Regions from separate parts of the Duganella sp. Leaf61 genome, predicted to be linked through region 2. Evidence: predicted binding sites of a transcription regulator. Region 2 holds the regulator's gene; the other holds the start of a gene.

Region 1 (5,480 bases), on a different contig from region 2:
ATCGCGCGAATTGAGGCGCTCCTTGATCTGGCCCTGGAATTGCGGGTCCAGCACCTTGGCCGACAACACGAACGACACGCGCGCAAACACGTCTTCGGGCAGCAGCTTGACGCCTTTCGGCAGCAGCGAGTGCATCTCGACGAAATTCTTGACGGCGCCATACAGGCCGTCGCGCAGGCCCGATTCGTGGGTGCCGCCATTGGGGGTGGGGATCAGGTTGACATACGATTCACGCACTACCGCGCCTTGTTCGGTCCACGCCACCACCCATGCCGCGCCTTCGCCTTCGGCAAAGCCTTCGGCGTCGGGGCCGGCGAACTGCGCGCCTTCGAACAGCGGAATCAGGGTTTCGCCATCGGTGGCCTGGGCCAGCGCTTCGGTCAGATAGCCGCGCAGGCCGTCGTTGTACTGCCAGGTCTGCGATTCGCCGGTCTTGGCATTGGTGAGCGTAACGGTCACACCGGGCAGCAGCACGGCCTTGGAGCGCAGCAGGCGTTGCAGCTCGGTTTGCGAGATGGCCGGCGAGTCGAAGTACTTGGCATCGGGCCAGGCGGTGACGCGGGTGCCGGACTTCTTGCCGTCGCGCGGCGCGACCACGGACGTCAGCGGCTCGACCACGTCGCCATGTTCGAACACCAGGTGGTGCAGGCCGGTGCCATTGGGTTCCTTGCGCCAGACCGTGATTTCCAGGCGCTTGGACAGCGCGTTTGTGACGGAGACGCCCACGCCGTGCAAACCGCCCGAGAACGCGTACGCGCCGCCCGAACCCTTGTCGAATTTACCGCCCGCGTGCAGTCGCGTAAACACGATTTCCACCGTCGGCACGCCTTCTTCTGGGTGCAATCCGACCGGAATACCGCGGCCGTCGTCCTCCACCGTGATGCTGCCATCGGCGTTCTGGGTGACGATGATGTTCTTGCAGTGGCCGCCCAGTGCTTCGTCCGAGGCGTTGTCGATGACTTCCTGGATGATGTGCAGCGGGTTCTCGGTGCGGGTGTACATGCCCGGGCGCTGCTTGACAGGTTCCAGGCCCTTGAGGACCCGGATGGATGATTCGCTATAGTCGGAAACTGGTTTTTTAGTGGCCATACGTGATCAAGCTGATAATGTCGATACTGGGTTTATGTGTTGGGCTTATTTACTGGGCTCATGTACTGGGTATATGTACAGCTAATTGCGCGTGTTTGCGTATTCTATCCTCAACCGGAGCAAACAGCGGCAATTTATACACGATGTTTACAAGAGGCCCCCGTCTTTTTAGACCGTTTTTACGGGCTGCCCGATAAGCTGGCTCCATCGCTTAACCCTTATCGGAGCTGCCATGAATCACTTCCCTTGCGTGATGACGCTCAAGGTCGATACAGCATCGGTCACCCAATTGCGCCGCATGGTTACGCGCATCTGCGGCGATTCGCTCGAATTCATCCGCATCGAAATCTGCGAGCACGGCACCCGCATGCAGGTGTGGCTGTGCGTGGGTGCCGCCATGGTCGCGCCGGTGATGGACGCGGTGATGCAGTCGCTGCCCGGCGCGGAGTTCGGGCGATTTACTCAGACATCCCACTACTAATAGAAAGCGCAACATGAACAAATTGATACTGGCCGCCGCATTGAGCGCCGCCCTTGCCGCCGGTGCGGTGCAGGCCCAGGAAGCCGCCAAGCCCGATAACGAGGTCAGCTTCAACGCCGCCGTGGTGTCCGACTACCGCTATCGCGGCATCTCGCAAACGCGCCTGCAGCCGGCGGTGCAGGGCGGCGCCGATTACGTCAACAACCCCACCGGCCTGTATATCGGCGCCTGGGCGTCGTCGATCAAGTGGACCAAGGATGCCGGCGGCGACGGCGACCTGGAACTCGATATCTACGCCGGCAAGCGCGGGCAAATGAGCGATGCCGTTTCCTACGACGTCGGTGTGCTGACCTATGTGTATCCGTCGAACGGCCTGAAACACGTGGCTGGCTTTGCCAACGCCGACACCACCGAGGTGTATGGCCAGCTCGGTGTCGGTCCTGTCTACGTCAAGTATTCGCACGCGGTGACCAACCTGTTCGGCTTCGTGGACAGCAAGAACAGCGGCTATATCGACGTGGGCGCCAATATCGAGGCAGGCGAAGGTTTTATCATCAACCTGCACGCCGGCCACCAGAAGGTGAAGAACAACGAAGCGGCCGACTACACTGACTGGAAAGTGGGCGCGACCAAAGACTTCGGCATCGTCACCGGTGCGCTGGCCGTGGTGGGGACGAACGCCAGCAAGACCGCTTACGCGTCGCCGGTCAACGGCAAGTTCACCGGCAAGACTGCGCTGCTGGTCACCATCAGCAAGACTTTCTGATCAGCGGATTTTCCTTCGTCGGGCCGGCCGGGTAGCACCCGCCCGGCCCGCTTTTTTATCTATTGCTTATCTGCTGCTGAATACCTGGCGATACAGGTGACGCACCTCGGGCGCGCACAGCACGTTGGCGGTCTTGTACGCATCCGCCTCGAAGGCGCTGTGGTGTGTATGGTAGGTGTCGTGGTCGAGCACTAAAGTGTCGGCCAGGCGCGCGCCGGGCAGCTGGGCCACGAATACCAGCAGGCACCCGGTCTGGTGCGGCGTGAGCGGTTCGCTGCCGTGGGCCACGGTGACCAGTACCCGGGCGCCGGGGTTGGCCGCGCTGGCGGCGCGCAGGCGGGCCAGCAGCGGTGCGTGGTCCTGGTGGTCAGGGTGTTGAAGGTCGGCGCGGCGCAGCAGCGCGACGATGACGGCGGCGCCGGCCAGCGAAGCCTCATCGCGCTCTTCATTGCGCGAGGCATCGATTACCAGGTCGTCGTAGAGCTGGGGATCGTAGGCGCAGGGTTCGGGGCAGACCAGCAGCACGCGGTTGCCGGCGGCTACCCGCAGCAGCGCCAGTTCCTCGGCCAGGTCGGAGACGGCGTGGTTGCCATCGTGTTCGGTGTTACCGGTGAGTGCGACGATCATGCGGTTACCTCCTCGTGGCGATGATACGCCGGTACATAGTACGGTATTGCATCGAGCGCCGCTGGCCAGTTCCAGGTATTCATGATTTTTACAGGTAGTGGAAGACAGTTTCAGCCTATGCCGGCGCCCGTAAAAATGGTCTAAAAAGTCACTACGCACTCGTAAACAAATCGTAAAAGACGGCGATTTTTACGGTTTGTTTACACCGGCCGCCGAAGTCTTTACAAAATCTTTAGACCCCTGCCGCTAACCTTTCATCCATCAAAACAAGACCTTCGAGGGTGTGATGGATTTTATATTTATGGGTGTGATCGTGGCCTTCACCGCCGCGATCTGGGCGATGGCCGCCGGCTGCGACAAGCTGGGAGGCCAGCCATGAGCATCTTTTATCTGATCGGCGGCATCGCGTCCGCCGGGCTGCTGGTGTACCTGGTGCTGGCGCTGCTCAAAGCGGAGGAACTGTGATGACCACCCAATCGATATTGCTGCTGGTCGCCTTCCTGGCCGTGCTGCTGGCGCTGGCCTGGCCGCTGGGCGTGCTGCTGGCGCACGTAGGCGACGGTTCACGGGTGCCCGGCATGGGCTGGCTCGGTGGTGCGGAGCGCCTGCTGTACCGCGCCGCCGGCATCGCCGATAAAGAAGGCCAGCCGCAGGGCCAGGGCTGGAAAGCCTATGCCGTCGCGCTGTTGACATTCAATGCCCTCGGCGCCGTCGCAGTCTACGGCCTGCAACGCCTGCAAGCCTTCCTGCCGCTCAATCCCCAGGGCCTGGCCAATGTCAGCCCGGATTCGGCCTTCAATACCGCAGTCAGCTTCGTCGCCAATACCAACTGGCAGGGATACAGTGGCGAGCAGACCATGAGCTACCTGACCCAGATGCTGGTGCTCACCGGCCAGAACTTCTTCTCGGCCGCCACCGGCATCGCCGTGTGCTACGCGCTGATACGCGGCTTCTCGTCGCGCTCGACCAAATCGATCGGTAACTTCTGGGCCGACGTCACCCGTTCGACCCTGTACGTGCTGCTGCCGCTATCCATGATCCTGGCGGTCTTCCTGGCCGGCCAGGGCGTGATCCAGAACTTCTCCGCATATAAGGAAGTGCAGTTGATCGAACCGGTCACGTACACCCAGCCAAAAGTGGACGCCGACAACCAGCCGCTCAAGGATGCCAAGGGCGAACCGGTGACCGAAACCCTGACCACCAGCACGCAAACCCTGGCCATGGGCCCGGTGGCGTCGCAGGAAGCGATCAAGATGCTGGGCACCAATGGCGGCGGTTTCTTCAACGCCAACTCGGCGCACCCGTATGAAAACCCGACCGCACTGACCAACTTCGCGCAGATGCTGGCGATCTTCCTGATTCCGGCCGGCCTGTGCTTCGCTTTCGGCCGCATGGTCGGCGACCGTCGCCAGGGCTGGGCGGTGCTCGGCGCCATGACCGTGCTGTTCGTCGCTGCCACGCTGGTGGTGATGGGTGCCGAACAGCAGGTCCACCCGGCACTGCAGGCGATGAACATCGACCAGTCGGCCAGCAGCCTGCAATCGGGCGGCAATATGGAAGGCAAGGAGACGCGCTTCGGCATCAGCGCCTCCACGCTGTTTGCCGCGGTGACCACCGCTGCCTCGTGCGGCGCCGTCAATGCCATGCACGATTCGTTCACGCCGCTCGGCGGCATGATCCCGATGGTGTTGATGCAGTTCGGCGAAGTGATTTTCGGCGGCGTCGGTTCGGGCCTGTACGGCATGCTGATCTTCGCCATCCTGGCCGTGTTCATCGCCGGCCTGATGATCGGCCGCACGCCGGAATACCTGGGCAAGAAAATCCAGGCCTACGAGATGAAGATGACGTCGATCGCCATCCTGGTCACGCCGACGCTGGTGCTGGCCGGTACCGCGCTGGCGGTGATGACCGATGCCGGCCGCGCCGGCATCCTCAATCCCGGCGCCCACGGCTTCTCCGAAATCCTGTATGCCCTCAGCTCTGCCGCCAACAACAACGGCAGCGCCTTTGCCGGCCTGTCCGCCAACACGCCGTTCTACAACACCTTGCTGGCGGTGGCCATGTGGTTCGGCCGCTTTGCCGTGATCGTGCCGATCCTGGCGGTGGCCGGTTCGCTGGCCGGCAAGCAGCGCCTCGGCGCCAACGCCGGCACCATGCCCACCCACGGTCCGATGTTCATCGGCCTGTTGATCGGCGTGGTGGTGCTGGTCGGCGTGCTCAATTACGTGCCGGCGCTGGCGCTCGGTCCCGTGGTTGAACACTTGCAGATGTTTGCTCATTAATTCGCAGGATCTCATCATGTCAACAACTCAAAAAGAAATGACGCTGTTTACCAATCCAGCGCCTAAAAAACTGCGCCTGTTCGACAGCGAACTGCTGCTGCCGGCGATTGCCGACGCGTTCAAAAAACTCAGCCCCGCGACGCAGGTGCGCAGCCCGGTAATGTTCGTGGTGTATGTCGGCAGCATCATCACCACCTTGCTGTACCTGCAGGCGCTGTTCGGCCAGGGCGAGGCG
Region 2 (5,480 bases):
GATCTTCGTGCTGGCCGCATCGGTCGTGATCAGCATGGTGCGCGGACTGGTCAAGGAAGTGCTGTCGCTGGTGGGCTGGATTGTGGCATTCGTGGTGGCCAACGCCTACGCGGCGCAACTGGCGGTCATGCTGCCCGAAGTTGTGCCCGGGGAAGTACTGCGGCTGATCCTGGCGTTCATCGCCCTGTTCATCGGCGCGCGGATCCTGATGGGTTTGCTATCGATGGTGCTGGGCGCCCTGCTTGACGCCGGCGGCTTGAGCCTGTTCGACCGCCTGCTTGGCGCAGTGTTCGGCCTGGGCCGCGGCCTTGTAATCGTGCTGGCCGCCGTCATCTTGGGTGGGATGACGGCATTGCCGCAAGAAGAACTCTGGAAGAATGCGCTGCTCAGCCCGTACTGTGAGCTGGGAGCGCGCGTGGTCAAGGACTACCTTCCCGCTGCAATGGCGCAGCATGTGAATTTTTGAAGTTTGAATTTGTGAATTGAATCAACGTTTTTAAATCTGCAAGTCCAGTCCAGGAGCATCAACATGTGTGGCATCGTCGGCGTCGTCTCCCATCAACCTGTCAACCAACTGCTGTATGACGCACTGCTGCTGTTGCAGCATCGCGGCCAGGACGCGGCAGGTATCGCTACCAATCATAGCAGCATGTTCGCCATGCACAAGGCCAACGGCCTGGTGCGCGACGTGTTCCGTACCCGTAATATGCGTACGCTGCAGGGCAACTCGGGCATCGGCCACTGCCGTTACCCGACCGCCGGTTCGTCGAGCGAGGAAGAGGCGCAGCCGTTCTACGTGAACGCACCGTTCGGCATCACCCTGGCCCACAACGGCAACCTGACCAACTGGGAACAGCTCAAGGAAGAGATGTTCAAGAACGACCGCCGCCACATCAACACCGATTCCGATTCGGAAGTGTTGCTCAACGTGCTGGCACACGAAATCCAGAAGGCCACGGTCGATATCTCGATCGATGCCGAAACCATTTTCCAGGCGGTTACCGTGCTGATGCGCCGCGTGCGCGGCGGCTATGCTGCCGTGGCGCAAATCGCTGGCGTCGGTTTGCTGGCCTTCCGCGATCCGTACGGCATCCGTCCGCTGTGCCTGGGCATCAATGAAACCGAGCAGGGCAACGAATACCTGATCGCCTCCGAATCGGTGGCGCTCGAAGGCATGGGCTTCCGCTTCGTGCGTGACATCGCGCCCGGCGAAACCGTCTTCATCGACAACGACAAGCAGCTGCACACGCGCCAGTGCGCCGACAATCCGTCGCTCAATCCGTGCGTGTTCGAATTCGTGTATCTGGCCCGTCCTGACTCCGTCATCGACGGCGCCTCGGTGTACAACACCCGCCTGAAAATGGGCGAGTACCTGGCCAAGAAAATCGTGCGCGAAGGCCTGGCCGACGATATTGACGTCGTCATGCCGATTCCCGATTCGTCGCGTCCGGCAGCAATCCAGCTGGCGCTGGCACTGGGCAAGGAGTACCGCGAAGGTTTCATTAAAAACCGCTACATCGGCCGTACCTTCATCATGCCGGGCCAGGCGGCACGCAAGAAATCCGTGCGTCAGAAGCTCAATGCAATCCCTGACGAGTTCAAGGACAAGGTCGTGCTGCTGGTCGATGATTCCATCGTGCGCGGCACCACCAGCCGCGAGATCGTGCAGATGGCACGCGACTCCGGCGCCAAGAAAGTGATCTTCGCGTCGGCCGCGCCACCGGTGATCTACCCGAACGTGTACGGCATCGACATGCCTACCCGCGACGAGCTGATCGCCCACGGTCGCACGGTGGAAGAAGTGTGTCGCGAGATCACCGCCGACGCCCTGGTGTACCAGGACATCGATGCGCTCAAGCAAGCCATTTCCGACGTCAACCCGGCACTGACCAGCTTTGAAGCGTCGTGCTTCGACGGCGTGTACATCACCGGCGACGTCAGCCGCGAGTACCTGGACAAGCTCGAAAACGAGCGCAACAACCCGACCAAGGCCGCCAAGCCGGAAGACGCGGGCCGTTCGCAGCTGAACCTGAACCTGGCTGCCGCCGAGGGCTGATCGTCCATGACAGACAAGAAAAACTACGGTTTCACCACCACCATCCTGCACAACGACCGCCAGAAGGGCATCGAGCACGGTTCGCTGCACAAGCCGATCCATACGTCGGTCGCGTTCGGCTATGCCGATGCGCGCCAGCTGGCCTCGGTATTCCAGGGCAAGGAGCCGGGCTTCCGGTACGGTCGCCAGGGTAACCCGACCATCGCCGCGCTGGAAGACAAGGTGAACAAGATGGAGCAGGGCGTGGGCACGATCTGCTTTGCTACCGGCATGGGCGCGATCGGCGCCGTGTTCCAGGCGCTGTTGCGCACCGGCGACCACGTGGTGTCGTCGTCGTTCTTGTTCGGTAACACCAACAGCCTGTGGCAAACCACCATGGCGCAGGGCGTGGGCGTGTCGTTTGTCGATGCCACCGATGTTGCCAATGTCGAGGCGGCGATCACCGACAACACCCGCGTGGTATTTGTCGAAACCATCGCCAACCCGCGCACGCAAGTAGCGGACCTCAAGCGCATTGGCGAACTGTGCCAGGCACGCGGCATCCTGTACGTGGTCGATAACACCATGACCACGCCTTATTTGTTCCGACCGAAATCGGTCGGTGCCGGCCTGGTGGTCAATGCGCTGACCAAGTCGATCGGCGGCCACGGCAATGCGCTCGGCGGCAGCCTGACCGACACCGGCGCGTACGACTGGACCCGGTTCCCCAACATCTACGAGAACTATAAAAAGGCGCAGCCGGTGCAATGGGGCCTGGCGCAAATCCGCGCCAAGGCGCTGCGCGACTTCGGCTCGTCCCTGGCGCCCGAGGCGGCGCACCACATTGCCGTCGGCGCCGAAACCCTGGCGCTGCGCATGGAACGCACCAGCAGCAACGCGCTGGCGCTGGCCACATTGCTGGAATCGGACGAGCGGGTGGCGGCGGTGTACTACCCGGGCCTGGCATCGCATCCCCAGCATGGCATCAGCTCCGAGCTGTTCCGTAAGCACGGTTCGCTGCTGAGCTTTGAGCTGAAGGATGGCATCGATTGCTTTGACTTCCTCAATCGCCTCAAGCTGGCAATCCCGGCGTCGAACCTTGGCGACACGCGCACCCTGATCATCCCGGTGGCGCACACGATCTTCTTTGAAATGGGCGCCGAACGGCGTGCATCGATGGGGATTGCGGAGTCGCTGATACGGGTGTCGGTCGGCATCGAGGATGAGGACGACCTGCTGGAAGACTTCAGCTGCGCGCTGAAAGGTTGTTAAAACAATGGACCGCCGCGGCGGTCCATATTTTTTAGTGCCAGGTGCGCATCAGGCCTACTGCCAGGCCTTCGAGCGCAAACTCGTCCGCCTCGGGATCGACCTTGATGATCTTGAACTCCGGGTTTTCCGGCAGCAGTTCCACCAGCGACCCCGTCTTGCGATAGCGCTTGACCGTTACTTCGTTGCCGATGCGCGCCACCACGATCTGGCCATTCTTGGCGCTGTCGATTTTTTTCACGGCCAGCAAATCGCCATCCATGATGCCGGCGTCGCGCATCGATTCGCCGCGCACCTTGAGCAGGTAGTCGGGCTTGGCCGAAAACATGGCCGGATCGACGTTGTAGCTCGCTTCCAGGTTTTCCTGCGCCAGAATCGGCGAACCGGCAGCCACGCGGCCGATCAGTGGCAGCGACATCATTAGCGCGGCAGGCATCTTGGACGTCGAAGGTTCGGCATGGACACCGAGCAGGCGGATGCCGCGCGAGGTGCCGGCGGCGATTTCGATCGCGCCCTTGCGTGCCAGCGCCTGCAAATGTTCCTCGGCGGCGTTGGCCGACTTGAAGCCCAGTTCGTTGGCAATCTCGGCGCGCGTGGGCGGGAAGCCGGTGTTCTCGATGGCATCCTTGATCAGATTGAGAATTTGTTCCTGGCGTGCGGTGAGCTTGATCATGGGCGTGGTCAGTAAAAAAATGGGCTGTGTATATAGACAGTCTGTATTTTTGTACAGTATGACCGCCAATGCAAGGGAATTTCTTGCTTTGAGCGAAATAATGTGAAAAAAGTTGTTGCACAGGGGAGTGTGCCACGCTCCCCTATGAGAAATCAGCGCGTTGCCCCTTGCGGCTGGATCACGAATCGCACGCCGATGTCACGTTTGGCGCCCGGTTTGAGGGTAAACCCGCTGGTGACCCAACTGGCGTACTGTTCGCCCTGCAGTTGCCCGCCCGGCATGGCTTGCCAGCTGTCAAGCGGGGTGCGGCCGTCCGGTTGCAGCCGCAGCGCCGGCGGCTGGCCGTTCGCGCGCGCCACTTCCACCGAGCCCGGCGCGCCCGGGCGCGGCTTGACGGTGCTGCTGCTGGCCTGCCGTTCCTTGGCCGAGGCGCCGAAGCCTTGTTGCTCGAACACCATCGGCATGCTGGCGGACACCACCTGCACCGGTTGCCGATCCCGGTTGATCAGGGTAAAGCGCAGCACCAGCGTGCCGCGCTCGTTAAGCCAGCGTCGTTCCACTGCCAGCGGCACGCTGGCGCCCATCTCGGCGCCCATGCTGGCGCTGATGTCGGCAGCGGCCAGCGCCCGGCCTGCGGGCAGTATGTGGATCGGCCGGCGCGCCTCGAACGAGGTGTAGGTACGCTCGGCGCCATTGCCGGTGCGGACGGTCAGGGCCAGGTCGCCCAGGTGGCGGTAGCCATTGCCCTGGCGCGCGTCTTCGCGCGGGCCGGGCACGAAATCGAAACTGGGGTCGAGCACGGGCGTGAGGCGCGCCAGGGTCTGGGTGTCGGTGCGCAGCGCGAACAGCAGGGCAGGGGTGCTGTAGGCCCGGGTCTTGATGGGCGCCTCTTCGTGCGGTGCGGCAGCCAGACCGGGCGGAGAGAACAGCAGGGCGGGCAGCGCCGCAAGTGCAATCAGATACTTCATGATCATGTTTCCAGAACAAGAAAATCGCACTGTAGCACCGGCAACACCGGGCTGGCGTTCCGCTGAAAAAGCTGCTATAGTCGCGGGCTTACCTCTTCCCACACCTGTCTTGACGCCAGGGTGGGCTATATTCACAAGTCCTTAAGGGAGTTTTCATGCGTCACTACGAAATCGTATTTATCGTCCACCCGGACCAGAGCGAGCAAGTGCCCGCGATGATCGAACGTTACAAAACCACTGTAACGACCCGCGGTGGCTCCGTGCACCGTGTTGAAGATTGGGGCCGTCGTCAGATGGCTTACTCGATCCAGAAACTGGCCAAAGCACACTACATCTGCCTGAACATCGAATGCGACAACGAGACCCTGGTCGAGCTGGAAACCGCATTCAAATTCAATGATGCCGTGCTGCGTCACCTGACCGTCAAGCTGAAGAAAGCGGAAACCGCTCCTTCGCCAATGATGAAGTCGGTACAACGTGAAGATGCTGCCAAATCGCATCGCACCGAAGCCCCAGCAGCTGCTCCAGCTCCTGC

The links. The regulator LexA, encoded in region 2, represses DNA repair genes until DNA is damaged. The targets are predictions, from matches to a motif close to ACTGTATNNNNATACAGT.
Region 1: a site for LexA is predicted at 1,154-1,171, ahead of ASF04_RS02460 (DNA topoisomerase IV subunit B). Genes of this name have one in related genera too.

Annotation. Positions count from the first base shown of each region.
Region 1 is NZ_LMLM01000001.1:559,068-564,547, reverse strand. It holds gene ASF04_RS02460 (DNA topoisomerase IV subunit B) at 1-1,089, opposite strand, end outside; gene ASF04_RS02455 (hypothetical protein) at 1,322-1,570, shown strand; gene ASF04_RS02450 (TorF family putative porin) at 1,584-2,336, shown strand; gene ASF04_RS02445 (hypothetical protein) at 2,403-2,963, opposite strand; gene ASF04_RS02440 (potassium-transporting ATPase subunit F) at 3,339-3,428, shown strand; gene kdpA (potassium-transporting ATPase subunit KdpA) at 3,428-5,245, shown strand; gene kdpB (potassium-transporting ATPase subunit KdpB) at 5,283-5,480, shown strand, end outside.
Region 2 is NZ_LMLM01000012.1:47,123-52,602, reverse strand. It holds gene ASF04_RS09225 (CvpA family protein) at 1-466, shown strand, start outside; gene purF (amidophosphoribosyltransferase) at 530-2,056, shown strand; gene ASF04_RS09215 (cystathionine gamma-synthase family protein) at 2,063-3,307, shown strand; gene lexA (transcriptional repressor LexA) at 3,339-3,977, opposite strand; gene ASF04_RS09205 (DUF5695 domain-containing protein) at 4,130-4,945, opposite strand; gene rpsF (30S ribosomal protein S6) at 5,101-5,480, shown strand, end outside.